Linked DNA regions of Myxococcus guangdongensis. Each later gene encodes a partner of the first gene's protein in a complex. Links are inferred from orthologs where the notes say so. Each region holds a gene or a part of one and is shown in the gene's direction. Other genes may lie near its edges. The genes, in order: accD, accB and LXT21_RS37145.

Region 1 (9,405 bases):
AGGGTGCGGTAGTGGCCCTCCTTCTCGTCGGCCAGGCGCTGGAGCTCCTCCGGGTCCAGGGCGCGGCCGAGGAGCTCGGGGAGGATTTCTTCGTTCTTCCGGCCCGCGAAGCGCGTCTGGAAGTCGTCGGCGGTGAGCGACAGGCCGAGCTTGCGCGCGAGCGCCACCCACGCCTGGTTGTGGAACACCATGTTGTCGACGAGGGTGCCGTCCATGTCGAAGACGGCGGCTCGGAGGGGCGCGTCGGAGGGTGTCATGGTTTCCCACCCATAGCGCGGCCGGAGGGGTGGAGGCGGCCGAATCGTGCGCGCCTGCTTTGGAGGACTGATATTCGGGCCTCACATGAGCGACGGCGTGCGGACAGAGATGCGAGGCGCGGTGGGGGTGGTGACGTTGGACCGGCCCAAGGCGCTCCATGCGTTGAATCTGGAGATGTGCCGGCGGCTGCTGCCCCAGTTGGAGGCCTGGCGTGCGGACCCCGCGGTGAAGGCCGTGGTCGTCCGGGGGGCGGGCGGGCGGGCCTTCTGCGCGGGAGGGGACGTGCGCGCCGTGGCGGCCTCGATGGCGGAGCCCCGGCCTGCCGACGCGGAGCGCCTGTCGCGGGAGTTCTTCCGCGCCGAGTACGCGCTGAACCACCTCATCCACCACTTCGGCAAGCCGTACATCTCGCTCGTGGACGGCATCTGCATGGGCGGCGGGCTGGGCCTGTCCATCCACGGGGCATACCGCGTCGTCACCGAGAAGCTGGTGCTGGCGATGCCGGAGACGGGGATTGGCCTGTTCCCGGACGTGGGCGGAGGCTGGTTCCTGCCGCGCTTCCCGGGCGAGTCGGGGACGTACCTGGGCCTGACGGGCGCGCGGTGCAGCGCGGCGGACGCGATGTGGCTCGGCTACGGGACTCACTTCGTGGAGTCGGCGCGACTGGAGACGGTGCTGGAGGCGCTGGTGGGCGCCGAGTGGGGCGAGGGCCTGTCGAGCGCGGTGGTGGAGCGGCTGCTGAAGGAGTTCCACGCGGACGCGGGGACGTCGGTGCTGGCCACGCAGCACGTGGGGATGGACCGGTGCTTCGCGGCCGAGCGGGTGGAGGACATCCAGCAGGCGCTGGAGGCAGAAGGGACGGCGTGGGCGCAGGAGACGTGGGCCACGCTGGTGCGCATGTGCCCCATGAGCCTGAAGGTGACGCTGCGCCAACTGCGCATGGGTCGCACGCGCGACTACGACGAGATGCTGTCGGTGGAGTACCGGCTGAGCCAGTCGATGACGGCGCGGGCCGACTTCCGCGAGGGCATCCGCGCGGTGCTGGTGGACAAGGACAACAAGCCGCGCTGGCACCCGGGAACGCTGGGCGACGTCTCCGATGCGGACGTGGAGGCGTGCTTCGTGTCCCCGGATGGGGATGAGCTGGTGCTGTCGCGCAGCTGAGCGCTCAGCGTGTGCTGGAGGGGCTCTTCAGGGCCTGCTTCACGAAGTCGACGCAGGCCTCGGGTGCCTCCTCGTGGGGCCAGTGGCCCGCGTCGGGGAGCGTGTCCACGGTGGCGTGAGGCCAGGCCTTCCGGAACCGTTCGAGGACCACCGGAGGGAAGGCGGCGTCGCGCAGGCCCCAGATGAAGTGGACGGGGGTCTTCGCGAACCGCTCACGCCGGTCCCAGAGGGACTGGAAGAAGGGCGTGGACCCCGCGAGGCTCTTGGCGAGGGCCCACAGCACGCGCTCGCGCGAGTCCGCGTCGGGGAACATGAAGGTGTACTGGTTCCACATCTTCTCGGGGCGCGGCCCCTTGCCCCAGGCCGACTTCGCGATGAGGAACGAGAGGTTCACCTTCCGGTACAGCCAGCGGAAGAGCCCGCCGCCCGCCATGCGCGCGGCCCTGGCGAGCGAGGGCTCGTCGACGAAGGGCCAGGCGATGGTGTTGAGGAGCACCACGCGCTCGATGCGCTCCGGATGGGAGAGCGCGTAGTCGAGCGAGATGGGGCCGCCGAAGTCGTGGGCCACCAGGGTGAAGGGGGGCAGGTTCAGCGCCTCGATGACCGCGGCGAAGCGGCGCGCGTGGGCCTCGGGCGAGTAGTCCGCGTCCGGTGGCCGGGGCGACAGGCCGAAGCCCAGGTGGTCCACCGCGATGCAGCGGTGCGTGGCGGAGAAGGCGCGGATGAGCGCACGCCACTCGAAGGACCAGGTGGGGGTTCCATGCACGAAGACGATGGGCGGCCCCTGGCCCTCGTCCACCACTGACAGTCCAGCCACCTCACGCACGTTGAAGGGAAAAGCCTCTCGGTCGACCCAGGCGGGAACTTGCATGGAGGATAGTCAATGGTTCTTGACCAATAAAGTCAAGTAGACTTGACTGGATGAAGAGGAAGGACGCGCTCGAGGATGTGAAGAAGCTTCAGGCCAGCAGCCTGGGTTACGTGCTCATCCGGTGTGGGCAGTTGTTCAACGAGTTGGGGATGCAGGCGGTCAACTCCGAGGCCGGCTACCCGATGATGCGAGAGGTCCACGCGCGCATCCTCCCGTACCTGGAGAATCCGGACGGCGTGCGCATCACGGAGCTCGCGCGCAGCCTGGGCGTGACGAAGCAGGCGGTGCAGCCGGTCATCGCGGAGCTCGCGGAGTTCGGCGCGGTGCGGATTGAACCGGACCCCGATGACGCCCGTGCGCGGCGGGTCGTCTTGACGGAGAAGGGCATCGCGGCCATGCGGCACGGGACGACGAAGCTGGTGGAGATCGATCGGCGGGTGGCGAAGCGCCTGGGCGCGGAGGAGACCCGGGAGCTGCACGGGCTCTTGACCCGACTGTTCGAGGTGCTGAAGGCGCGGGACTGAAGCGCGTGCCTTTGTCGGGGCGGCGTCGTCACTCTTGAGGTGGAGCCGCGAGGCCCGGGGGCGGCGAAGGACAGGGCCTCGTTGTTGGCGTCGGGGATTGCGCCGAGTGAGCACGGCGTCGTGGAGTCGTGAGGCCCGGGGGCGGCGAAGGACAGGGCCTCGTTGTCGGCGTTGGGGATTGCGCCGAGTGAGCACGGCGTCGTGGAGTCGTGAGGCCTGGGGCGGCGAAGGACAGGGCCTCGTTGTCGGCGTCGGGGATTGCGCCGAGTGAGCATGGCGTTGGAGTTCGCCGACGTTGCTGGCGAGCGCGCCTCGTCCGTCGAGGTGAGGGCACGTCGCCGGGCTTCGGTAGAGGCCGCCTCGTGGGCCGATGCGCCGGGTGCTCCGGACGTTGCTGGCGAGCGCGCCTCGGCCGTCGGGGCGAGGACACGTCGTCGGGCTTCGGTAGAGGCCGCCTCGCGGGCCGAGGCGCCGGGTGCTCCGGACGTTGCTGGCTACAGCTCTTCGTCGCTGACGACGGTGATGTCCTTGGAGCGCAGCAGGGCGGTGGTGATGCCTTCGCCCGAGCGCAGCACTCCGGACTCGTAGACGCGCTGGCTCCCGCAGGAGGGGCTCTTCTCCTTGAGCAGCGCGACCGTCACGTCGAAGCGTTGCGCGGCATCGAGCGCGAGGAGGGCTCCACGCTGGAAGTCCTCGGTGCGGTCCGTGCGTGCTTCGCGCTCCAGCGCGCGAGCCTGCCCCGCCCAGACGTCGACGCCCGTGCCGCCGCGCAGGTCGACCGGAGGGCGAGGAACGGGCAGCCCGGAGGCGACCTCGGGGCAGATCGGCACGACCGCCTTTCCCTCGAGGGCCGCGAGCACTCGCTCCGAGCGCTGCGAGCGTCCGTCATAGCGGCACGCTTCGCCCAGGAGGCACGCGCTCACCAGCACCACGGGGGCTTCGCGAAGGGCGGCGCGGCGCGCTTCCTGTGGCGGTACCTCTCGCCCCCGTGCGTGACAGCCCGCGGCTGCCGAGGGTGACGCGGTCGTGCTCGAACGCGGCACTGAGGCGTGCCCTGGCGGAATGGCGTCGCCCTCGGTGGGGCTCGCTGCCCGAGCGTCCGTATCGGTGGGCTTCAAGTGCTCGGAGGCCGACTGGCGCGGATGGGTGGCTCCGTCGCCACCCTTGGCCGTCAGCCTGGCGTCCGAAGCCGACCTTGCCTCCGGAGTGGCGCGCGAGCGACTCGACTGCGTGATTCCACCTTCGTCCGCCGGACCCTCGGCGTCACTGTCCACCGAGGATGCGAGGCTCGTACCGGCCCGCGCGTCCTCGCGTGTCACGTCGTCGCCCCGGGGCTGCGCAGGGCCAGCTCACCCGTGCTCGGCGCCGCCGTCACGCGCGTCCTCACGCCATCCAGCGTCACCTGTCCGGTCACCGCGAGCCGCACAGCCAACGGATACAGCCGATGCTCCTCGACGAGGATGCGCGCGCTCAGGCTCTTCTCGTCATCGTCCGACAGCACCGGCACCGCCGCCTGTCCGATGATGGGCCCCGTGTCCGTGCCCGCGTCCACGAAGTGCACCGTGCACCCGGCCACCTTCACCCCGCGCTCCAGCGCCTGCCGCTGCGCATGCAGCCCCGGGAACGACGGCAGCAGGGAAGGGTGGACGTTCAGCACCTTCCCGGCGAACCGCCCCAGGAAGTCCGCGCTGAGCAGCCGCATGAACCCCGCCAGACACACCCACTGCACCCCCGCGGTGCCCAGCGCCTCGAGAATCGCCGCCTCGAACGCGGCCTTGCTCGCATGCGCCTTGTGGTCCACGACCACCGCGGGCACGCCCGCGGCCCGCGCCCGCTCCAGCGCATACGCCGTGGGCACGTTCGACACCACGCAGGCCACCTCGGCCGGGAAGTCCTCGCGCGCGCACGCGTCGAGCAACGCCTGCAGGTTGCTCCCGCCGCCGCTGACGAGCACGCCCAGCCGGACCCGCGCCGCGCTCATGGCTCGATGACCGCCGTGGCCTCGCCCGAGCCCGCCTCCACGCGGCCCACCTCGGACGCCTCCACGCCCCGCGCCCTCAGCACCTCGAGCGCCTGCGCCACGTCCTCCTTCGCCACCACGACGATGAGGCCCAGGCCCATGTTGAACGTGCTGAACATCTCGTCGCGCGCCACGCTCCCCAGCTTCGCGATGAGGTCGAAGATGGGCGGCTTCACCCAGGACTTCTCGCTCAGCACCGCGCGCGTCCCGTCCGGCAGGCACCGGGGCAGGTTGCCGGGGATTCCGCTCCCGGTGATGTGCGCCATGCCATTCACCTTCACCGCCTGCGTCAGCGCCAGCGCGTCCTTCACGTAGATGCGCGTGGGCTCCAGCAGCGCGTCGCCCAACGTCCGCCCCAGCCCCTCGGGCGTCGCGTCCAGCGCGAGCTTCGCGTTCTCCAGCAGCACCTTGCGCGCCAGCGAGTAGCCGTTGCTGTGCAGCCCCGACGACGTCAACCCGATGAGCGCGTCCCCCGGCTTGACGCTCTTGCCGTCGATGATGGCCGAGCGCTCCACCACCCCGACGCAGAAGCCCGCCAGGTCGTACTCACCCCGCGCGTAGAAGCCCGGCATCTCCGCCGTCTCGCCGCCGAGCAGCGTGCACCCGGCCTGCTCGCAGCCCTGGGCGATGCCCTTCACCACCTCCGCCGCCGCGTCCACCTCCAGGCGGCCCGTGGCGAAGTAGTCCAGGAAGAAGAGCGGCTCCGCGCCGCAGGTGAGGATGTCGTTCACCGACATGGCCACCAGGTCGATGCCCACCGTGCCGTGCCGGCCCGCGGTGAAGGCCACCTTCAGCTTGGTGCCCACCCCGTCCGTGCCCGCCACCAGCACCGGCTCGCGGTACTTGCCGGGCGGCAGCGCGAACAACCCCCCGAAGCCGCCGACTCCCGCGACGACCTCCGGACGCATCGTGCGCGCGGCGTAGGGCTTGATTCGGTCGACAAACGCGTCGCCGGCCTCGATGTCCACTCCGGAGTCTTTGTAGGTCGTTCCCACGGGCGGCCTTCTATCGACCCCGGAGTCCGTTGTCTCGGGCTCCGGAACCCCGGTGTCGGGTTTGCGGCGAGCCCGGACGCACGGTGTGTCCCACCGGTCCGTACAAAAGGTAATTTGACCAGGGGGGGAGGGGCTGATTGACTCCTCGCAGGATGGGCGCCGAGGAAACCCTCTTTCAACGTTTCGGCAAGGAATTCCCAAAGGGCACCGAACTCTTCCGTGAGGGAGAGGCGGGCCGGGAGATGTTCGTCATTCAGGCGGGCAAGATCTCCATCTCCAAGCGCGTACGCGACGTGGAGAAGGTCCTGGCGGTCCTGGGGCCCGGCGAGTTCTTCGGGGAGATGGCCATCATCTCCAACAAGCCGCGCAACGCGTCCGCGGTGGTCAACGAAGACGCCCGGCTGTTGGTCATCGACCCCAAGACGTTCGAGGCGATGATCCGCGGCAACGCGGAGATCGCCGTCCGGATGATCAAGAAGCTGGCCGAGCGCCTGTCGGAGGCGGACGCCCAGATTGAGAACCTGCTGCACAATGATCCGGCCAGCCGGGTCGTGCACCAGCTCATCCAGACCGCCCAGTCGCGCGGCCGCCCCTCCGAGGAGGGGACGGGGACGGACATCGACTTCGTCATCCGCGAGATGCCCCGACAGATTGGCGTGGGCGAGCCCGCGGTGCGCAACGTGCTGGAGCGGCTGATCCGCGCGGGCCTCATCTCACGCAGTGGTGACAGACTCACCGTGTATGACACGGCCAGACTCCACGACTTCCTCCAATACCTGGAGATGAAGTGGAAGTTCGGAGACCTCTAGCGTGAAGCTCCGCGTCCTCGGCTGCCACGGTGGCGAGCTTCCCACGTGCAAGAGCACGTGCTTCCTCGTCGATGACGTGCTGGCGCTCGATGCGGGCGCCCTGACGGGGACGCTCTCGTTGGAGGAGCTGTGCCGGGTGGACCACGTGCTCGTGGGCCACAGCCACTTCGACCACGTGAAGGACCTGCCGCTGATGGCGGACCTGGTCATCGGTCGCCGGGACAAGCCCGTCACCATCCACGCCTCTCGCGAGTGCGCCAAGGCCCTGCGCGAGAACATGTTCAACAACGCCCTCTGGCCGGACTTCACCCGCATCCCGACCAAGGCCAACCCCGTCCTGCGCATCCAGACGTTCCGCGCCGGCGGCACCTTCCAGGTGGGGCCCTACACCGTGCGCAGCGTCCCGGTGAGCCACCCCGTGGAGTCCTGCGGCTTCATCATCTCCAACGGCAAGAGCACGCTCGCCATGAGCGGGGACACCGGGCCCACCGACAAGCTCTGGAAGGCCCTGAACGAGACGAAGAACCTCAAGGCCCTCCTGCTGGAGACGTCGTTCCCCAACGCCCTCCAATCGCTGGCCGACATCTCCGGCCACCTGACGCCCCACACCCTGGGGCTGGAGCTGCAGAAGTTCCAGCGCAACGGGGCCTCGGTGATGCTCTACCACCTCAAGCCGGCGTTCGTGGCCCAGCTCAAGAAGGAGCTGGCGAGCATGCCGGTGGAGGTGCTGGAGCTCAACGACGTGTTCGAGTTCTAGCCCGTCCCCCGGGCGGCGACGCAGCGCGCCACACGGAACGGTTGACGGGCGCGGACGGTCGGATTAACCCCCGCCGTTCTCATGGCCTGGTTTTCGAAGAAGCCGCGCATCGCCGTCGACACCCAGCAGCAGCCCGAGCCCGGACCGTCTCGCATGGAGGGCCTGTGGGCCAAGTGCGAGAGCTGCGACGAAATCATCTACCGGCAGGAGCTGGAGAAGAACTGGATGGTGTGTCCGCACTGCGACCACCACCACCCCTGGAACGCGCGCGCGCGACTGGCGACGCTGCTGGATCCGGACAGCTTCGAGGAGTTCGACAAGGAGCTGGAGCCGCAGGACCCGCTCGGGTTCAGCGACTCGAAGAAGTACAAGGACCGGCTGAAGTCCACGCGCAAGAACCTGGAGGAGAACGACGCGTTCGTCTCCGGCGTGGGCCGCATCGGCGGGCACCAGGTGTCCGTGGGCGCCTTCATCTTCGAGTTCATGGGGGGCTCCATGGGCTCGGTGGTGGGGGAGAAGGTGGCGAGGACCTTCGAGCGCGCGCATGACCTGAAGTGCTCCGCGCTCATCTTCTCGGCGTCCGGCGGCGCGCGCATGCAGGAGGGCATCTTCTCGCTGATGCAGATGGCGAAGACGTCCGCGGCCATCGCCCGCTTCCGCACCGGCAACAAGCCCTACATCTCCGTGCTGCTGCACCCGACGACGGGTGGCGTGGCGGCCTCGTTCTCCTGGCTGGGGGACGTCATCCTCGCCGAGCCCAAGGCGCTCATCGGCTTCGCCGGTCCGCGCGTCATCGAGCAGACCATCCGCCAGAAGCTGCCCGAGGGCTTCCAGCGCTCGGAGTTCCTGCTCGAGCACGGAATGATCGACAACATCGTCAACCGCAAGGACCTGCGCGGCCGGCTGGGTCAGATCCTCGGCCTGCTGGGCTGAGCCCCCGCGCTCATCTGAGTCCCCCATGAGCGCGCCCAGGACACCGGAGGAAGCACTCGCCTTCCTCTCGCGGCTCAACCCCTCCGGCATCAAGCTGGGGCTGGAGCGGGTGAGCGAGGCGCTCGAGGCCCTGGGCCACCCCGAGCGCCGCGCTCCGGTACTGCACGTCGCCGGTACCAACGGCAAGGGCAGCACCTGCGCCTTCGCCGCCACCGCGCTCCAGGCCGCCGGCCACCGCGTGGGCCTCTACACGTCCCCGCACCTGGTGCGCGTCAACGAGCGCATCCGCGTGGACGGCGAGGACATCTCCGACGAGGACTTCGGCCGCGCCATCCTCGACGTGCTGGAGCGCTATCCCTCCGCCGTCGCCGAGCCGATGACGTACTTCGAGTTCGGCACCGTCGTCGCGCTGTGGCACTTCGCGCGCGTGGGCGTGGACGTCGTCGTGCTGGAGACGGGCCTGGGCGGCCGGCTGGACGCGACCACCGCGGCGCCCTCCATCGTGACGGCCATCACCCCCGTCTCGTTCGACCACATGGAGTACCTGGGCAACACCCTGGCGGCGATCGCCGGCGAGAAGGCCGGCATCCTCAAGCCCGGCGTGCCCTGCGTCGTCGCCCGACAGGCCCCCGAGGCGCTGGAGGCCATCGAAGCCCACGCGCGGGTGCTCGGGTCGCCCCTCCTCGTGGAAGGGCGGGACTTCGAGGCGTGGCTCCAGCCCGACGGGAGCCTGTCGTACCAGGGGGGGGCGTGGCGGCTGGAGGGGCTGCGCCTGTCGCTGCGAGGCCCGCACCAGGTCCAGAACGCGGCGGTGGCGCTGGCCTGCCTGGAGAGCCTGTCCACGCGTGGCGTGGCCGTCTCGGGCGAGGAGGCGAGGGTGGGGCTCGGCTCGGCGCGCTGGCCAGGGCGGCTGGAGGAAGTGGGGGAGCGACCGGTCGTCCTCCTGGATGGCGCGCACAACCCGGCGGGGGTGGAGGTGCTGCTCGCGTCCCTGCGCGCCCTGTACTCGGGACGCCCGGTGCACTGCGTCTTCGGCGTGGTGGCGGACAAGGACCGGGGGCCGATGATGCGGGC
Region 2 (9,397 bases), on another replicon or contig:
CGGAGCTGCCGGAGAAGAAGGACGTCGAGGAGCTGCTCGCGCAGATCAACGACATCGGCAAGAAGAGCGGCCTGGAGATCGCCCTGGTGCAGCCGGACCGTGAATACGTGGGCGGCGGTGAGTTCTTCGCGCGCATCCCCATCCGCATGACGGTGAGCGGCAACTACCACGAGATCGCCATGTTCCTTCAGGAGATGGCGAACATGCGCCGCATCGTGAACGTCAACAACATCAACCTGGGGCAGCCGACGCTGAAGAACGAGAAGGTCGTTCTGCAGAGCAGCTTCCTGGCGACGACCTTCCGGTTCGTCGAGACCCAGAAGAACTAGAAACTTGATCCGTCCGGGAAGTAGGGCGACAAGGGGATTGAGGATGAAGATGTTCAAGGCCACCATGACGACTGCCGCGCTCGCGCTGACGCTCGCCGCCTGCGAGGACGCGCCCCCGCCTCCTCCGCCGGTGGCGGCGGCTCCCGCGAAGCCCGCTCCCGCCGCGCCGGCGGAGACGGCTCCGGCCGCGGTCGACGCCGCGGCGGCGGCGCCGTACGTCTACTCGTACAACCCGGTGGGCAAGCGCGACCCGTTCCGCAGCCCGCTGGAGGAGCTGGGGCCGGTGAACCCCAACATCGTGGCGTCCACCTGTCTGGAGCCGCTGTGCGCGTTCGACCTGGACCAGCTCAAGCTGGTCGCGGTCGTCACGGGCGACGCCAATCCACTTGCCATGGTCGAAGACCCGCTGGGTCGAGGCCACATCGTGCGCCGCAACACCCGCGTGGGGCGCCAGGGCGGCAAGGTCACGCAGATCCTCCGTGATTCGCTGACGGTGACCGAGGTGTTCTCGGGCAACGGAGAGATCATCAAGAATCCGGTGACCCTGCAGCTCAAGCCCGATGATCGGCAGGACCCGAGCTACAATTTAATGACGGGCAAAAACTACGGGGAGTAGCGCCCCCGTGGCGCGCCCGCGGGCGGCAGCCCGCTTCCAACTTGGTGAGGGGACGCATGCTCGAGAGGAGCGCTGTGACGAGGGGCAAGTGGATGTTGGCGACTGCATTCGCGGTCGTCCTTGCGGGCGCCAGCAGTAGCGGCGCCGAACTGAATACGCTTCGGGACCTGGATGTGTCCCGTACCGGCTCGGGCGCCCAGGTGGTGGTGACCGGAACCCGGCCCCCCACCTTCACCGTCTTCCGGCTCAGTGGGCCGGAGCGGTTGGTGGTGGACCTTTCGTCGGCGGATGCGACGGGTATCAAGGGCCACCATGACGGCTCCGGACCGGTGTCCGGCGTCGTGGCGTCGCAGTTCTCGGACGAGCGCGCGAGCGTCGGCCGGGTGCTGCTGGCGCTCGACAAGGCGTCCCAGTACGACGTGCGCGCGGATGGAAACCGCGTGGTCATCTCCGTGGATGGCGTGGTCTCCGCCCCCGAGGCGAAGCCCGCCGCGCCCGCGACCGTCGCGACGGCCCCCGCCGCCCCGACGACGCCCGCGCCCTCCGCAGAGGTGAAGCTGGCCGCCGTCGTCGCGGAGGCTCCCGTGAAGCAGGAGGCGCCCGCGAAGCCCGCGCTGCCGGAGAACGTCGTCGCCGCCGAGGCCGACGAGCGCGAGGTGGCGCAGCCCGCCCAGCGCATCACCCAGCTGGCGTACGCCGATGACACCCTGCGCATCCGCGCGGACGGCGACATCGCGCGCTACGAGGTGCTGGAGCTGGCGGACCCGCCCAGGCTCGCGGTGGACCTCTACGGGGTGGGCCTGGCGGCCCGCGCGCCCCGCATCAACGGCGCGACCCTGAAGGAAGTGCGCGTGGGCGCCCACTCGGACAAGGTCCGGCTGGTGCTCGACGTGCGCGGCAAGATGCCGGCCTACCGCGTGGACCGCGCGGACAAGGGCCTCGAGGTGGTGCTCGGTGGCGCGGTGGCCCGCAAGGCCGCGCCGTCGCCCGCGCCGCAAGAGGTCATCGCCTCGGTCGCCGAGGTGGAGCCCCTGCGTCCGGCCCCGGTGGTCGTGGAGGCTCCGGCCTCCACCTCCGTGGTCGAGGTGAAGGACCTGTCGTTCCAGGAGGGTGGGGCGGGTGGCCGCGTGGTGCTGAAGCTGTCCGGCACGGCGGGCTGGAAGGTGGACCGTCCCGACCCGCGCAGCGCGGTGCTGACGCTGGACAACGCCCGGCTGCCCAAGAAGCTCGAGCGCAGCCTGGACACCAGCGCGCTGGAGACGCCGGTGAAGATGATCAGCGCCTTCAGCGTCCCGGGTGAGGGCCGCAAGGTGCGCGTGGTGGTCGCCGCCGACGGCGCCATCGAGGAGAAGGTCAGCCAGAGCGGCAACACCCTGTCGTGGCGCCTGGACGTCAAGGGCGTGAAGACGGACGAGGTGTCGGTCGCGCAGCGCACCGCCGGCTTCACCGCCGAGGCCCCCGCGTACGCCGCCGAGGGCGCGCCGCAGCAGGCCCGCTACCGTGGCAAGCGCGTGTCCTTCGAGTTCAAGGACATCGACATCCAGAACCTCCTGCGCGTCATCGCGGAGATCTCCAAGAAGAACGTGGTCGTCGCGGACGACGTGAGCGGCCGGGTCACCATCCGCCTGCGCAACGTGCCCTGGGACCAGGCGCTGGACCTCATCCTGCGCACCAAGCAGCTGGGCAAGGAGGAGTTCGGCAACATCATCCGCATCGCCCCGCTCAAGACGCTGGAGGAGGAGGCCCGGCTGCGCCAGGAGCGCAAGAAGTCGCTCCAGCAGCAGGAGGACCTGCTGGTCAACCTCATCCCGGTGAACTACGCGGTGGCCGCGGACATGTCCGCCCGCGTGAAGGATGTCCTGAGCGAGCGCGGCACGGTGACGGTGGACACGCGCACCAACGTGCTCATCGTCAAGGACGTGCGCTCCAACACGGAGAAGGCCCGCTCGCTGGTGCGCAGCCTGGACACGCAGACGCCGCAGGTCCTCATCGAGAGCCGCATCGTCGAGGCGAGCACGACCTTCAGCCGCAACCTCGGCGTGCAGTGGGGTGGTCAGGCTCGCGCCGCCGCCGCCACGGGCAACTCGACGGGCCTCATCTTCCCGAACAACGTCGCCGTGACGGGTGGTTCGCCGAGCATCGGCGCCGCGGGTCTGCCGGCGGTGCCGAACTTCGCGGTGAACCTGCCGGCGCCGGTCGGTGAGAACGCCGGTGGTGCGCTCGGCTTCGTCTTCGGCTCGGCCGGTGGCGCGCTGCAGCTCAACCTGCGCCTGTCCGCGGCGGAGACCGAGGGCACCATCAAGACCATCTCCGCGCCCCGCGTGACGACGCTGGACAACAACACCGCGCGCATCAGCCAGGGTGTGTCCATCCCGTTCAGCCAGACGTCCGCGGCCGGCGTGAACACGACCTTCATCGAGGCCCGTCTGTCGCTCGAGGTGACGCCGCACATCACCCAGGACGGCAGCATCCTGATGGCCATCAACGCCTCCAACAACCAGCCGGACCCGGGTAACACCGGTGCCAACGGTCAGCCCTCCATCCAGCGCAAGGAGGCCGTCACCCAGGTGCTGGTGAAGGACGGAGACACCACGGTCATCGGCGGCATCTACGTGCGCCGTGGCTCCACGCGGACGAACTCGGTGCCCTTCCTGTCGAAGATTCCGGTGCTCGGGTTCTTCTTCCGGCAGACGAACGATACGGATGATCGGCAGGAGCTGCTCATCTTCATCACGCCCCGCATCCTCAACCGGCAGACCATTGCGCAGAGCCTTTAAGGCATCGCGCCTCTTCTCCGAGGAGAGAGTACGCTCATGAAGCCCATCTATCTCGCCGCGCTGATGGCGTTCGGCTCGGTGTCTTGCGTCGACAACACCCCGAAGTTGCAGGTCCTTCATGCTGCCCTTCCGGATCCGGATTGCACGATTCCGGAGGACGAGGCGATTCTGAGGGGATCTCTGAACCTGGGGCTGGCTGGAGACTTCCTCCTGGGGCTGATCATCACCTCCAACCTCACCGATACCCCCATCCTCGTAGGAGAAGGGGGCCAGGTGTCCGACCCGGATTCCCAAGCCATCTACATCAGGTCCGTGGATGTGTCGTATCGGACCGAGCCGGACCTGGGCATCGAGGATGCGAACGTCCCTCTCTTCGGAGGGTTCCGCCCGAATCAGGACAGCAGCCTGCTGCTGGGGTTGCTCACGCGGGACGCCCAGGCCGCGCTCCTCGCGGCGACAACGGGAGGCGGCATCGTCGACACGCTCGTCACCATGCGCTTCCGGGGCGAGACCGCTACCGGAAGCAAGGTGGAAGTGAACGAGTTCACCTTCCCGCTCGTGGTCACCAACGTGGGGTTTGTCTGCCCCAAGCCGGGTGAAGTCCCGTCGCCACGCTCCGAGGCCTGCGACCTGCGGGGTCTGAATGGCGTCGTCCCGGAGTGCGAGGCTCCCTGAGCTTCGTCTGCCACCCAGGAACCCCTGAGCCCATGTCCTTTCGCACGCACCTCGAGTCAGTCGTCAACCAGGTGGATGGAGCCCTCGCCTGCAGCGTGATGGGCTTCGACGGCATCTCCGTGGACACCTACCAGCGCGATGAGGCGAGCGAGCTGGACCTGGGCGGGGCCTGGGTGGAGTACGCCAACCTCCTCACGCAGCTGCGCCACGCCGCGGAGACGCTCAAGACGGGCGCGGTGAGCGAGGTCAGCGTCAACAGCGACAAGGTCCTCACGCTGATGCGGCTGGTGTCGCCGGAGTACTTCCTCGTGCTCGCGTTGCGCGCGGATGGCAACTACGGCAAGGGCCGCTATGTGCTGCGCGTGACGGCCCCCAAGGTGAGCGCGGAGCTGTAGCCGCGCCCTCTGTAAAGCAGTCGTCCGGACGACGCGGCGCTCCGCAGGTTTCCCCTTCCCATGGGAGGGGGCATGGGCTAGACACCCCCGACTTTTCAAGCTTCCGTATTTTCGAGTCTGAAGGAGTCGGTCCCCATGGCCGGTGTCATCGATACGTCCGAGTTTCACAACGGTATGAAGATCGAAATCGACGGTGAGCCGTTCGTCATCGTCGAGTTCCAGCACGTGAAGCCCGGCAAGGGTTCCGCCTTCGTCCGCACCAAGATCCGCAGCCTCACCACGGGCCGCGTCCTGCAGCCGACGCTGAAGTCCGGTGACAAGGTGGACCGCCCGGACATCGAAGAGAAGGACATGCAGTACCTGTATGTCCAGGGCGACGACTATTACTTCATGGACAAGCGCGACTTCGAGCAGACCTTCATCAGCGAGAAGGCACTCGGCGAAGCGAAGAACTTCCTGAAGGAGAACACCGACGCGACCATCCTGTTCTGGAACGGGAAGGCCATCAGCGTGACGCTGCCGAACTCGGTGGACCTGAAGGTCATCAAGTGCGACCCGGGCGTTCGCGGCGACACGGTGTCCGGCGCGCTGAAGCCCGCCACGCTGGAGACCGGCTTCGAGGTCAACGTCCCCCTCTTCATCAACGAGGGTGATGTCCTCAAGATCGACACGCGCGACGGTGGCAAGTACCTGACCCGCGTCGCCACCGCGGGCTAGTCCAGGACGCCCGAGGAGGGGACGCGAGCATGGCAACGAAGCGCAAGTCGACCCGGGCCTCCACGCCCGCCAGCGCGTCCGCTCCGGCGAACGCGGCCCACGCTGGCAACACGTCGCTGGACGTGGATGCCCTGCGGGAAATCGTCAACATCCTGGAGGCCTCGGACGTGACGAGGCTGGTGTGGAAGCGCGGGGAGGAGAAGCTCTTCATCCGCCGCGGCCACGCCCCGGAGACGACCATCGTCCACCACGCGGCCCCGTCGGCCGTCCCGGTGGGCCCGGCGGTGGAGTACGCGGCGCCCGCGCCGCGCGCCGTCGCGTCCGCTCCTTCGCCCGCGCCTGTCGCCGCCGCGGCCCCCGCGGCCGAGAAGGCCCCGGAGAAGCCTGGCCACGTGGTGACCAGCCCCTTCGTCGGCACGTTCTACCGGACGCCGGCGCCCGATCAGCCGGCGTTCGTGGACGTGGGCTCGGTGGTGAAGAAGGGCCAGGTGCTCTGCATCATCGAGGCGATGAAGCTGATGAACGAAATCGAGTCCGAGGTCTCCGGCCGCGTGGTGGAGATCCTCGTGGAGAACGGGCGGCCGGTGGAGTTCGGCCAGTCCCTGTTCCGCATCGAGCCGGCCTGACGCGGGCGGGCGCGCCCTTCGCCCCACGACGGGCGCGCTCCCCACGCCGACCGTTCCAGGAGACACCCCCGTGTTCAAGAAGGTGCTGATCGCCAACCGCGGGGAGATTGCCCTGCGGGTCATCCGCGCCTGTCGGGAGCTGGGCATCGCCACCGTGGCGGTGCACTCCACGGCGGACGCCAACGCCCTCCATGTGCGCTTCGCGGACGAGGCCGTCTGCATCGGCCCTCCGTCGTCCAAGGAGAGCTACCTCAACGTCCCGCAGCTCTTGTCCGCCGCCGAAATCACCCGCGCGGACGCCATCCACCCTGGCTACGGCTTCCTGTCGGAGAACGCCGAGTTCGCCGAGGTCTGCGAGAACTGCAAGATTCGCTTCATCGGTCCGCGCCCGGAGATGCTGCGGATGATGGGCAACAAGGTGCGGGCGCGGCAGGCGGCGCGGGAGGCGGGCATGCCCCTGCTCCCCGGCAGCCCCGGCACCGTGAAGGACCCTCGCGAGGCGGAGGCGTTCGCCCGCGAAATCGGCTTCCCCGTCATCCTCAAGGCGGCCGCGGGTGGCGGCGGCAAGGGGATGAAGATCGTCCGCGAGCCGAGCGCGCTGGCGCAGGCGTTCTCCACCGCGCAGGCGGAGGCGGTGGCGTCCTTCAACAACGGCGACCTCTACATCGAGCGGTACGTGGAGAAGCCGCGCCACATCGAAATCCAGATTGTCGCGGACGAGCACGGCAACATCATCCACCTCAACGAGCGCGAGTGCTCGGTGCAGCGTCGGCACCAGAAGCTCATCGAGGAGGCTCCGTCCCCGGCGCTCACGCCGGAGCTGCGCGAGCGGATGGGCCGGGTGTCCGTCGAGGCGATGCGGCAGCTGCGCTACAACAACGTCGGCACCATCGAGTACCTGCTCGACGAGCGCGGCGAGTTCTACTTCATGGAGATGAACACGCGCATCCAGGTGGAGCACCCGGTGACGGAGCTCGTCACGGGCGTGGACCTGGTCCGTGAGCAGATCCGCATGGCCTACGGCCACCCCCTGCGCTTCAAGCAGGAGGACATCCAGATCCGCGGGCACGCCATCGAGTGCCGCGTCAACGCCGAGGACCCCATCACCTTCGCGCCGTGGCCCGGCAAGATTACCGGCTACAGCGTCCCGGGAGGCTACGGGGTGCGCGTGGACTCGGGGGCCTACGAGAACTACACGGTGCTGCCGTACTACGACAGCCTGCTGGCCAAGCTCATCGTGCACGCGGAGGACCGCGAGACGGCCATCCGCCGGATGCAGCGCGCGCTCGGCGAGTACGTGGTGGAAGGCATCCGCACCAACATCCCGTTCCACCGCGCGGCGCTCGGCGAGGAGTCCTTCCAGGAGGGCAACTACGACACGCGCTTCGTGGAGCGGCTGCTCGCGAGCGAGACGGGTTCCCGTCGACTCAAGAAAGCCGTGGAAGAGACGCCGTAGCGCACGTCCGCCTACGTGGCGCGTCCGTCTAATGGGCGGGTGTGCAAGCAGGTGAGCTGGCCCTGGGGGGAGCCGGGCTGTTTCTTGACCCGCGTCGGAGGATTCCGTTAGCCTCCGACTCTCCCCCTTTTGAAGATAGAAACCCGCGAAGTTCCAAGGGGTTTCGGCTCGCCGGAAGCCCACGCTCGATGGACAAGAACAAGATCATCGAAGCCGCCGCGAAGCTGGTCGCGAAGGGCGCGTACGACAAGGCCATCAAGGAGTATCAGAAGGTCCTGGAGGTCGACCCGAAGGACATCCGGGTGCTCCAGAAGATGGGGGAGCTGTACCAGAAGAAGAACGACAACGCCCAGGCGGCGCACTTCTTCACCAAGGTCGCGGAGAGCTACTCCTCGGACGGCTTCTTCCTCAAGGCCGTCGCCCTCTACAAGCAGGTCCTCAAGCTCAACCCGAACCTGCTCGAGGTGAACCTCAAGCTGGCGGAGCTGCACCAGCAGCTCGGGCTGATGTCGGAGGCGATGGCCTACTTCCAGATCGTGGCGAACCACTACGACAAGGCGGGCGACACCAAGTCGTCGCTCGATACCTTGAAGAAGATGGTGGACCTCGACCCGGAGAACGTGGCGTCGAAGATCAAGCTCGCGGAGCTCTACGCGCGCGAGAACATGTCGCGCGAGGCGGTGCAGGAGTTCAAGCGCGCCGCCGAGTACCTCAAGCGCAACGGCCGCGGTGACGACTGGGCCCGCGTGGCCGAGCGCCTGTCCACGCTCGAGCCGGACAACCTGCCGCTCGCCAAGGAGCTGGCGTCCTCGTACCTGCAACGCGGTGACCAGAAGCGCGCGCTCGCGAAGCTGCAGGTGTGCTTCAAGGCGGATGGCCGCGACGTGGAGACGCTGTCGCTCCTGGCCCAGGCGTTCCAGGGGCTGGGGCAGACCTCCAAGACGGTGTCCGTCTACAAGGAGCTGGCGAAGATCCACCAGGAGCGCGGCCGTCTCACCGAGGCCGAGGCCGTCTGGACGCAGATCGAAGTGTTGGATCCGCAGGACCCGGAGCTGCTCGCGCGCCGCGCGCCCGCGCCGGCTCCCGCGGCGCCCCAGCCCGTGGCTCAGCCGCAGCAGCCCGCCGCGCCCCAGCCGGCCGCCCGCGCCGCCGCGCCCCAGCCCGCTCCGCAGCCGCAGCCCGCGCCCGTCGCGGCGCCGCCTCCCTCGCAGGCGGGGATGGCGCGCGAGCAGCTGGCGAAGCTGCTCACGGAGACGGACGTCTACGTGAAGTACGGGCTCCACGACAAAGCGCTGGAGCACCTGCGCAAGGTGTTCTCCGTCGACCCGGAGAACCTGGACGCGCACGAGAAGGCGTACCAAATCTACGTCGCGTCGGGGAACACGGCGCAGGCGGGCGAGCAGCTGCTGAACGTGCTGCGCCTGTGCACGCGCGCCGCGGACTCGACGCGCGCGCAGCCGTACCTGGCGACCATCCTCCAGGAGAACCCCGCGCATCCGGAGGTGCCGGCGTTCCTGTCGGTGCTGCGCGTGGAGGGTCCGGTGACGGCCTCTCCGTCCGCGACGGTGGTGGAGTCGGTGGGCGAGGACGCCATCCTGGTGGACTCCAGCGACGACGAGGTGCTCGTCGCGCCGCCGCCCGAGGACGCACTGCTGCATCCGCCGGGGGACGAGCTGGCGCTGGCCACGCTGCCCTCGAGCGATTCCGACGAGGTCATCGACGACGAGCACGATGCCGCCGTCGTCAGCGAGGAGGCGCTCGTCGGCGAGGCCATCACCTCGGGCGAGCACGACGTCTACGACTCCC
Region 3 (9,227 bases), on another replicon or contig:
GTCGACGCTCCGGGCGACTCCGAAGCCTTCAACTCGGCAAATCAGGAGTGTGCATCAGGGTGCCGCCGGGGGGGCACAAGGAAGGCCACAACGCAATGAGCGACGCGCGAGTTCTTCACTTCTTCGGCGGCAAGGGCGGGGTCGGCAAGACCACGCTCGCGGCGGCGTACGCGTTGCGGTTGTCGGAGGAGGCCCCGAAGGAACGGGTGTTGCTCGTCTCGCTGGACCCCGTGCGCTCCCTGTCGGATCTGCTCAAGAAGAAGCTCGGCGCGAAGCCGACGAAGCTCGTCGCCGGCAAGGGCGAGGGCGGCGTCTGGGGCCTGGAGCTGGAGCCGGCCGCGCTGCTCAAGCCCTTCCTCGCGGACTACCTGCCCGCGCTGAAGAAGGCCGCGGTCAAGGGCACGCACTTCACCGAGGAGGAGCTGGGCTCGCTGTACCAGCAGGCCATCCCGGGGCTGGAGGAGCTGGTGGCGCTCTTCCACGTGGTGGCGCTGCTCGACGGTGAGGATTTCGACCGGATCATCGTGGACGCCTCGCCCACCAGCCACACCCTGCGGCTGTTCGATCTGCCGGTGGGGCTGCGCAAGTTCCTGGGCCTGGTGCGCGCCGGTGAGAAGCCCACCGCGGCGACGGGCAAGGGCAAGAAGGCGCAGGAGGCGGCGGCCGCGGAGCCGGGCTTCCTGGAGGCGCTGGGACAGAAGGCGGAGAAGCTGCTGGCGCTGCTGAAGGATCCCGCGCGCACGGCCTTCCACCTGACGGCGCTGGCGGAGCCGGTCCCCGAGGCGCAGACGCGCATGCTCTTCCTGCAGCTGCGCGAGCGCGGGCTGCCGGTGACGGAGATCGTCGTCAACCAGGTGGAGGACCGCGAGGGTTGCCCCGCGTGTCAGGGGCGCCGGGGCCTGCAGGCGCCGCACGTGCGCAAGTTCCAGGCGCTGGACAAGACGGTGCCGGTCCACCTGCTGGGTCGCCGCGAGGTGGCGCCGCGCGGGCTGGACGGCGTGGGCCTGTTCGCCAAGGCGTGGGCGGGTGGCAAGGAGACGAAGGCGCTGGAGTTCGCCGCCGCGGAGGGCCCTCCGGCCCTGGTGCGCGCGCCGTCCATGCCGCCCATCGCCGCGCCGCCGCTGCCGCCCACGCGGCTCATCTTCTTCGTGGGGCAGGGGGGCGTGGGCAAGAGCTCCTGCGCGGCCGCCGCCGCCGTCACGCTGACGGAGAAGGAGGGGCCGGTGCTCCTCATCTCCACGGACCCCGCGCACTCGCTGTCGGACGTGCTGCAGAGCCGGCTGACGGACACCGAGACGCAGGTGAAGGGCACCAAGGGCCTGTACGCCCGCGAGCTGGACATGGCGGGTTGGTTCAACGCCCTGCGCAAGCGGCTCAAGGAGAAGGCGGAGAAGGCCTTCGAGGGCGCTCCCAAGGCGGGCAGCGAGGTGCCTGCGGATCTGCTGTACCTGCGCAACCTCCTGGAGTGCGCGCCGCCGGGCATCGACGAGCTGGCGGCGATGAGCGTGCTGACGGACGCGCTGGTGCAGGAGCGGTTCAAGCGCATCGTGGTGGACTCGTCGCCGGTGGTGAACTCGGTGCGGGTGGTGGAGCTGGCGGAGACGGCCAAGACGTGGCTGGGCGCGCTGCACACCGTGCTCAACAAGCACCGCGCCAAGGGCCTGGGCGAGCTGGCGGACGACATCGCCGGGATGATCAAGCACGCCAAGCGCTTCGAGGAGGCCCTGGCGTCTCCGACGGAGGCGCGCTTCGTGGTGGTGACGCGCGGCGAGGACCTGGCCGCGGCGCGCACCGAGCGCGTGGTGGAGTACCTGAAGGAGAAGAAGCTCCCGGTGGAGCGCATCCTCGTCAACCGCGTGGGCCCCAAGTCCACGTGTGAGAAGTGCGAGAACCGCCGCAAGCTGGAGCTCAACGCCGCCAAGGCCATCGAGAAGAAGCTGGGCCTGCCCGTCACCATGGCGCCGGCGCTCGGTCGTCACCCGGCCGGACTGCGCGAGCTGAAGGCGTTCCGCACCGCGTGGTACGCGCTGTCGCCGCCGGCCGCGAAGATCAAGGCTGCCTGAAGTCCCGCCAGGGCGGCCGGGTCCGCCTCAGGCGTCGCACTCGGACGGCGCGTCGGTGAAGGTTCCCCAGACGGGGAACGCCAGCGCGCCGGCCTCGGACAGCGTGCCCGTCACGGGCGCCTCTCCGCGCAGCCGCAGCTCCACCTGACGCCCCTTCACCGAGTAGGTGCCGGAGAGCTCGGAGCGGTGGGGCTTGCCCTCCGCGTCCACGTCGCGATTCCAGAGCGTCACGCGGCCCCGGGTGAGGAAGCGCAGGCCCCGGGTGGTGCCGTAGACGCCCACGCCCGGGCCGTACCAGCTCACATGGCGCAGGAGGAAGGGGACGTCGGCCTCCTTCTCCGGGACGCGGCCCTGCAGGCGCTGCCAGCCCAGCGTGTCCCGGATGCCGTCGAAGTCCGCGTCCTGTCGGGCGCGCGTCAGCCGGCGGGCGTCCAGCTTCACGGCCTGGGTGAGGTGCTCGACGATGACGTCCCGGTGGGCGCCGTACTCGCACACCTGGCCCTGCTTGCGGAGCACGCCCAGGGTGGCGGCGGCGTTGTAGCGGGGCAGGGCGAAGGCCGGGTCCTCCCGGACGGCGGCCTGGAACTTCTCCAGGGCCTCTGGATACTGGCCGGCCTGGTACAGGCGGAAGCCCTCGGTGTTGAGGGTCCGTGCGGGGGCCGGGGTGGGGGCGGCGCTCAGCGCGAGGACGAGCAGCGGCAGGGCATGAAGCATGGCGTCCGGAGGGGCGTGGGGTGTCCTGCACCGTGACACGGTGCGGTGCGTAAGTGCTTGCGCGTTGAAAGGTGCCATACCCTGGTGCTAGTTCCGCGCCATGGCAACCGGCATCAGTTACGCGCTCGACTTCGAGCGCCCGCTCATCGAGCTGGAGAAGAAGATCGATGAGCTCAAGGCGTTGTCCACGGGTGGATCCGCGGACTTCACCTCGGAGATTTCGAAGCTCGAGAAGAAGGCGAAGAAGCTCCAGACGGAGATCTTCAGTGACCTGACGCGGTGGCAGGTGGTGCAGATGTCCCGCCACCCCGCGCGGCCCTACTTCCTGGATTACGTCCGCTTCCTCTTCACGGACTTCGTGGAGCTGTGCGGAGACCGGCACTTCGGAGAGGACCCGTCCATCGTCGGCGGCTTCGCGCGCTTCGACGGCAAGCCGGTGATGGTGATGGGGCACCAGAAGGGCCGCAACACCAAGGAGAACATGGCGCGCAACTTCGGCATGCCGCGCCCGGAGGGCTACCGCAAGGCGCGCCGGCTGATGGAGCTGGCGGAGCGCTTCGAGAAGCCCATCCTCACCTTCGTCGACACGCCGGGCGCCTACCCGGGCATCGGCGCGGAGGAGCGCGGACAGGCCGAGGCCATCGCGGTGAACCTGGAGGTGATGAGCCGGCTGCGCGTGCCCATCATCTCCACGGTGGTGGGGGAGGGCGGCTCGGGTGGCGCGCTGGCCGTCGGCGTGGGCAACCGCGTGCTGATGCTCCAGAACAGCGTGTACTCGGTCATCTCGCCGGAGGGCTGCGCCTCCATCCTCTTCCGCGACGCCAGCAAGGCGGACAAGGCGGCGGACGCGATGAAGCTGACGGCGAGCGACCTGCTCCAGATGAAGATTGTCGACGAGGTGGTGCCCGAGCCCGCGGGCGGCGCGCACCGTGACCCGGCGAAGATGGCGGAGGCGCTGGGCAAGACGCTGCGCAAGCACCTGACCCAGCTGGCCGAGCTGTCGCCGGACGGCCTGGTCAAGGACCGCTACGCGAAGTTCCGCGCGCTCGGTGTGTTCTCCGGGCGTTGACCCACCGCTCGTTCGAGCCACCACTTCCAGGGCCTGTCTCCCATGCGACCCCTCGTTCCTTCCTACGTCGAGACGCTCAAGCCGTACGTCCCGGGCAAGCCCATCGAGGAGACCGAGCGCGAGTTCGGGCTCTCGGGCGTCATCAAGCTGGCCTCCAACGAGAACCCGCTGGGGCCCTCTCCGCGGGCGCTCGAGGCGATGCGGCACGCGTCGTCCCAGGTGCACCTGTATCCGGATGCCACGTCCTTCCACCTGGTGCGCCGGCTGGCCGCGTCCCTGGGCGTGCAGCCTCAAGAGGTCGTGCTGGGCAGCGGCTCCAACGAACTCATCGAGCTGCTCATCCGCACCTTCACCACGCCGGAGGATGAGATCCTCCTGTGCAAGAACTCGTTCTCCGCGTACCGCATCTCCGCGCAGGCCCATGGGCGGCCCTTCGTGGAGGTGCCGATGCGCGAGGGCTACCAGTACGACTTGGAGGCCATGGCGCGCGCGGTGACGCCGCGCACGCGGCTCATCTTCCTGGCCAACCCGGACAACCCCACGGGCACGGCGTTCGGCCGCGAGGCGCTGGAGAAGTTCCTGGCGGCGGTGCCTCCCGAGGTGCTGGTGGCGTACGACGAGGCCTACTTCGAGTTCGTCGACTGGCCCGAGTACGTGAGCGGGGTGGAGATGTTCCGCCGCCATCCGAACCTCGTCGCGCTGCGCACGTTCAGCAAGATTCACGGGCTGGCGGGCATCCGGCTGGGCTACGGGGTGATGGACGCGAAGCTCGCGACGTACGTGCAGCGCACGCGCATGCCCTTCAACCTCACGGTGGTGGCGCAGGCGGCGGGGCTCGCGGCGCTCGAGGACACCGAGCACGTGAAGCGGACGCGCGAGAACAACCGCGAGGGATTGCGCTACTTCGAGGCGGAGCTGCCCAAGCTCGGAATCACGCTCACCCGGAGCCACGCCAACTTCGTGTTCGCGGACTTCCGCCGCTCGTCCACGGAGCTGTACGAGCTGCTCCTGCGCAAGGGCATCATCGTCCGGCCGTTCGCGAACGGAGGCTTCCCCACCTGTCTGCGCATCTCGGTGGGCACGGCGTCGGAGAACGAGCGCTGTGTGCGCGCGCTGAAGGAGGTGCTCGCGTGACGAGCGCTCGCTGCTTCATCGTCGCCATCGACGGCCCCGCGGGCGCGGGCAAGTCCAGCGTGTCCAAGCTGCTGGCGCGAAGGCTCGGCTTCAGCCTGGTGGACACCGGCGCCATCTATCGCTGTGTGGCATTGCTCGCGCGGCGTGAGCGCATCGCCTACGACGACGACGCGAGCCTGGGGGAGCTGCTGGGCCGCGTGCACATCCACTTCCAGGTGGTGGGCGAGGAGAACCGCGTGTTCCTCGGCGGCGAGGATGTGTCTGGCGAGATTCGCTCGCCGGAGATCTCCATGGCCGCCTCGCAGGTGTCGGGCCGTCCGGTGGTGCGCGCGGGGCTCCTGCAGCTCCAGCGGCGGCTGGCGCTCGAGTCGACCAAGGGCTCCATCCTCGAGGGACGTGACATCGGCACGGTGGTGTTCCCGGACGCGGACGCCAAGTTCTTCCTGGAGGCCAGCCCCGAGGTGCGCGCGCGTCGCCGCTTCGAGGAGCTGTTCCAGAAGGGCGTGGAGAGCAGCATCGACGACGTGCTCGCGGACCAGACCAAGCGAGACAAGGATGACTCCGCGCGCGCGGTGGCCCCGTTGAAGGCCGCGGATGACGCCGTCCGCGTGGACTCCAGCAGCCTCCCGTTGTCGGAGGTGGTCCACAACATGGAGGCGGAGATCCTCCGCCGCATGGCCGCGCGAGGGTAGGGGACGGGCGGGCCGCTGAAGCAGGCCCGCCGCCGCCCACCCTCAGAAGGTGACGCCCTCCTTCGAGGGGGCGGGCACCACGAGCGACAGCCGGGGCTGCTGGGTGCCCTGGGCGTCGTAGAAGCCGTGGTAGAGGAACAGGTCCGCGACCACCTGCTTCACGTAGCCGCGCGTCTCGCGGAACGGGATGGACTCCACGAAGAGGTCCAACGGCAGATCGCCGCGCTCCTGGGCCCACTTCGCCGCGGCGGTGGGCCCCGCGTTGTAGGCGGCGGCCGCGAGCACCGGATGCGCGAAGCGCTCCATCAGCCGTGACAGGTACCAGGCGCCGTAGCGGATGTTCCGCTCGGGCGAGAAGAGGTCCGCCGGCGCGGGGGCGGGCTCGGCGAGCTTCAGCGCAATCTCCGTCGCCGTCTTCGGGATGATCTGCATCAACCCGCGCGCGTCCGCGGCGCTCATCACCTCGGGCTTGAAGGCGCTCTCGCGGCGCATGATGGCCCAGACGAGGAACGGGTCCACCTTGTGCGCGGTCGCCGCCTGCTCCACCGCATTGGAGAAGGCGCGCGGGTAGAAGGCCGCCAGCGCATCCGGCTCGCGAGAGCCGAAGGCCCGGCCCCACAGGTGCCGCGCCGCCACGGTGTGCGCGTGGCCGAACTCACCCAGGCTCAGGAGCGCGTGCGCGAACGGCAACGCCTGGTCCGCCGAGCGCAGCCTCGCCACGTGGGACTCCACTTCATCCGCCGCGTCCCGGAAGAGTCCCGCGCGCGTCAGCTCCACCGCGAGCGCGAGCTCGGGAGGACGCGGCAGCTCCAGCGCCAGGGGCGGCTTGGGGAATCGCGCCGGCGCAGGTCGTCCCAACTCCTGAAGCCGCTCGGCGGCGAGCAGCGCGTAGAACGACGCCGGTGACGAGGCGATGAGCCGCTCGTACTCGGGCCCCACCACCTCCGCGGTGGCGCCGCCCAACTCGCGGCTGCGCGCAATCCAGTAGCGCGCCTGGGGAGCGAGGCTGCCCCGGGGATATGCCGTCACCAGCGCGTCGAGCGCCTCGCGCGCCTGGGTGTAGTCCGCGAGCCGCAGGTACGCGAGCGCGCGGAACCACATGCCCTCGTCCCGACGACGCGAGCGCGTGTAGCGGTCCGCGTGCGCGGTGAAGGACTTCGCGGCCTCCTCGAAGCGGCCCGCCTGCAAATCCAACCAGCCCGCGAAGAAGGCGCCTTCCTCGCCCGCCGACTGCGCCGCGTACTTCTTGGCCAGGCCCGCCATCAGCTCGCGAGCCTTCTCGTTGTCATCCGCCCGTAGGGCCCGCCGCGCGACGACGAGCTCCGCCTCCGCGGCCGTCTCCGCCGAGCCCTTTCGCGCGAGCTCCAGCTCCTTGTGCGCCTCCGCGTCGCGCTTCTGCGCGAACAGGCCCTTGGCCCTCAGGAGCGACACCTTCGCGGACTGTTCCTTGCCGAGCTTCTCACCCGTGAGCGCGTCCAGCTCCGTCAGCGCGCGCTGCGAGGCACCGCCCCCGAGGAAGCCCTCGGCCCGTCGCGTGCGCTCGGCGAACCCCAGGCGCACCGCGGGGCGACGCTCGGCGAGCGCCTTCAGTGCGTCATCGGCATAGGGATGCGTGGGGAAGCGCAGCGCGACCTCCAGCAGGTCCGCCTGCTGTCCCGCGCGGTTGCCCGCCTCGCCCCGCGCCTGCGCCCGCTGGAACAGCAGCTCCGGCGTGGGCGTGGCCTTCACCGCCGACTCGAGCACTCCCACCGCCTGCTTCGCCTTGCCGGCCTTGAGCAGGGATTCGCCCAGCCGGGCTCGCGCCCGCGTCACCAGGTCCAGCGGGGCCCCCGGGAACTCCAGCACGCGGGCGAAGTCGAGCGCGGCGCCCGGCGCGTCCCCGGCGTAGAAGCGCGCCTGGCCCAGGTAGAAGGCGCGGTAGGGCTCCAGCAGGGCGGGGGCGGGGTTGGCCGCCAGCATGTCGCGGGCCTCGGCCGCGCGTCCCTCGGAGAGGGCCAGTGTGCCCGCCAGGAGGCCCAGCCGTCCGGCGTCGGCGCAGCGCTTCGCCGCGCACTCCGTCCACTCCCGCTCCGCCAGGGACGTCGCGTCCGCCTGGTGCAGCCGCACGGCCTCCAGGGTTGTCGGGGATTGTCCGAGGGAAACCCCCAGTGCACACCCCGCGACCATCCCCATCCAGCTCATGTGGTTCTTCCTTTCACGACGCGGCTTTGCGACCTGCCAACGAGATGCATCCGTCAAGCATTCCCCTCTCACACCCGGGGGGTGGTTTGACAGCCGGCCCGACAAGTCCTAAATCCGCGCGCCATCGGGCTGGTCCGAACTGTTCTTCATCCGCAGCATTCGCTGAAAGCGTTCAGGCGATTACGTGCTCTTGGGTCCGTCGAGTGGACCCGTTGCGTCACCCGGGGTGCATCACTACGTTGCGCGGCCGTCGCACGCTACCCCGGTCCGTCCGAAGCCAGGCGGGACCTGTCGTCCGGTAACACAGCTCGTTCACAGCGCTCGGGGGGGAAACAGCACAGAGGGAGGGCTCCATGAAGCCGTGTCCAGCCGATCTGCCGCAAACCATCAATCCCGAGGCCGGGCCGAAGCGTGCCGGCGTCGAGACGCATCGCAATCTGAATTGCCATCAGTACGACAACTGCCTGGATGAGGCGGTACGTCGTGGATGGCAGTCCTTCACCTGCATGAAGTGCCCGATGTACCAGCACGTCGCGCCCCCTCAAATGGGGCTCGAGGCGTACGCCACCCAGCGTCGCCCCGTCTGATGCCGCACCGGAGTCGCTTCACCGTGTGAGGGGATGCCCCGTTACGGAGAGGGGCGCCCCACACGGAGGTGCCGCCCGTCGTCACTGGACGGCGGCGTAGATGACGGCCACCCAGTATTGCTTCGCGCCGAAGCGCTTCGAATCCCCGCGCACCACCCCGACGCCCACCCGATTGTTGGTGGCCTCGGCGACGCTGCGGGACTCGGGCAGCGCGGCCGGGTCCGACACCACGAAGAAGTCCACCGACGCCGTGCCCGCGTCGGGCAGCACCTGGAACACACGCTCGTGCAACGGCGCCTCGCCCGGCTGCGCGGCGGGTTGATCCGTCTCCAGCGCGTGCCGGGCGTGTGCCTGCGCGAGCGACTCCAGCACCTCGCTACGAGCCATGGGGGGCAGCTTCTTCGCCGTGCGGTGGCGGGCCAGCGCGTCGTAGGCGTCCTGTCTCGGATTCTCGGGGTCCGCGGACGCGGGTGACGCGGCGGTGAAGACCTCGGTGACGATGGCCTCGTTGCGTCCGCCGACCTTCTGGAAGGTGACACCCACGCCCATGAACCGGAAGCCCGGGTCCAACAGGTTGCGGCGGTGGCCGGGGCTGTGCTCGATGCCGAAGTGCGCCGCGAGCGGCCCGGCGGCCTGGCCCAGGTTCTCACCCGCCCGCACGTAGCGCGTCCCCGGCGGAAGTCGACGGGTGAGGGTGCTGCCGTCCGGGGCGACGTGCGCGAAGAAGCCCTCGGTGGACATGCGCTGGCTGTACGCCTGCGCCACGCGCTCGAGCAGCGGATCCGGT

The links.
Region 2: the proteins of accD (region 1) and accB are in contact, whole or in part, in a solved structure (PDB 8UXZ), measured with the Escherichia coli proteins. The link is inferred for Myxococcus guangdongensis from one-to-one orthologs.
Region 3: the proteins of accD (region 1) and LXT21_RS37145 are in contact, whole or in part, in a solved structure (PDB 8UXZ), measured with the Escherichia coli proteins. The link is inferred for Myxococcus guangdongensis from one-to-one orthologs.

Annotation. Positions count from the first base shown.
Region 1 is NZ_JAJVKW010000005.1:518,679-528,083, forward strand. The notes cover bases 6,468-9,405. They hold accD (acetyl-CoA carboxylase, carboxyltransferase subunit beta), read left to right. Parts: upstream 6,468-7,479; coding sequence 7,480-8,331; downstream 8,332-9,405. Other genes in these bases: LXT21_RS18705 (Crp/Fnr family transcriptional regulator), read left to right, coding at 6,468-6,641; LXT21_RS18710 (MBL fold metallo-hydrolase), read left to right, coding at 6,643-7,398; LXT21_RS18720 (bifunctional folylpolyglutamate synthase/dihydrofolate synthase), read left to right, coding at 8,357-9,405. Also shown: LXT21_RS18670 (HAD family hydrolase), read right to left, coding at 1-257; LXT21_RS18675 (enoyl-CoA hydratase/isomerase family protein), read left to right, coding at 343-1,422; LXT21_RS18680 (alpha/beta fold hydrolase), read right to left, coding at 1,427-2,239; LXT21_RS18685 (MarR family winged helix-turn-helix transcriptional regulator), read left to right, coding at 2,344-2,817; LXT21_RS18690 (2-thiouracil desulfurase family protein), read right to left, coding at 3,312-4,136; purN (phosphoribosylglycinamide formyltransferase), read right to left, coding at 4,133-4,798; purM (phosphoribosylformylglycinamidine cyclo-ligase), read right to left, coding at 4,795-5,832; more of LXT21_RS18705, read left to right, coding at 5,985-6,467.
Region 2 is NZ_JAJVKW010000008.1:47,251-56,647, reverse strand. The notes cover bases 4,407-7,336. They hold accB (acetyl-CoA carboxylase biotin carboxyl carrier protein), read left to right. Parts: upstream 4,407-5,538; coding sequence 5,539-6,135; downstream 6,136-7,336. Other genes in these bases: accC (acetyl-CoA carboxylase biotin carboxylase subunit), read left to right, coding at 6,206-7,336; efp (elongation factor P), read left to right, coding at 4,928-5,509; LXT21_RS24170 (roadblock/LC7 domain-containing protein), read left to right, coding at 4,430-4,792. In the rest of the region: LXT21_RS24190 (type IV pilus inner membrane component PilO), read left to right, coding at 1-329; LXT21_RS24185 (pilus assembly protein PilP), read left to right, coding at 373-945; type IV pilus secretin PilQ, read left to right, coding at 1,002-3,722; LXT21_RS24175 (hypothetical protein), read left to right, coding at 3,759-4,397; more of accC, read left to right, coding at 7,337-7,591; type IV pili formation protein SgmX, read left to right, coding at 7,780-9,397. UniProt on the Escherichia coli protein: This protein is a component of the acetyl coenzyme A carboxylase complex; first, biotin carboxylase catalyzes the carboxylation of the carrier protein and then the transcarboxylase transfers the carboxyl group to form malonyl-CoA.
Region 3 is NZ_JAJVKW010000016.1:177,377-186,603, forward strand. The notes cover bases 2,102-4,861. They hold LXT21_RS37145 (acetyl-CoA carboxylase carboxyltransferase subunit alpha), read left to right. Parts: upstream 2,102-2,877; coding sequence 2,878-3,846; downstream 3,847-4,861. Other genes in these bases: LXT21_RS37140 (hypothetical protein), read right to left, coding at 2,102-2,777; hisC (histidinol-phosphate transaminase), read left to right, coding at 3,889-4,861. In the rest of the region: LXT21_RS37135 (ArsA family ATPase), read left to right, coding at 96-2,063; more of LXT21_RS37140, read right to left, coding at 2,091-2,101; more of hisC, read left to right, coding at 4,862-4,980; cmk ((d)CMP kinase), read left to right, coding at 4,977-5,672; LXT21_RS37160 (lytic transglycosylase domain-containing protein), read right to left, coding at 5,715-7,853; LXT21_RS37165 (hypothetical protein), read left to right, coding at 8,207-8,440; LXT21_RS37170 (CAP domain-containing protein), read right to left, coding at 8,522-9,227. UniProt on the Escherichia coli protein: Component of the acetyl coenzyme A carboxylase (ACC) complex. First, biotin carboxylase catalyzes the carboxylation of biotin on its carrier protein (BCCP) and then the CO(2) group is transferred by the carboxyltransferase to acetyl-CoA to form malonyl-CoA.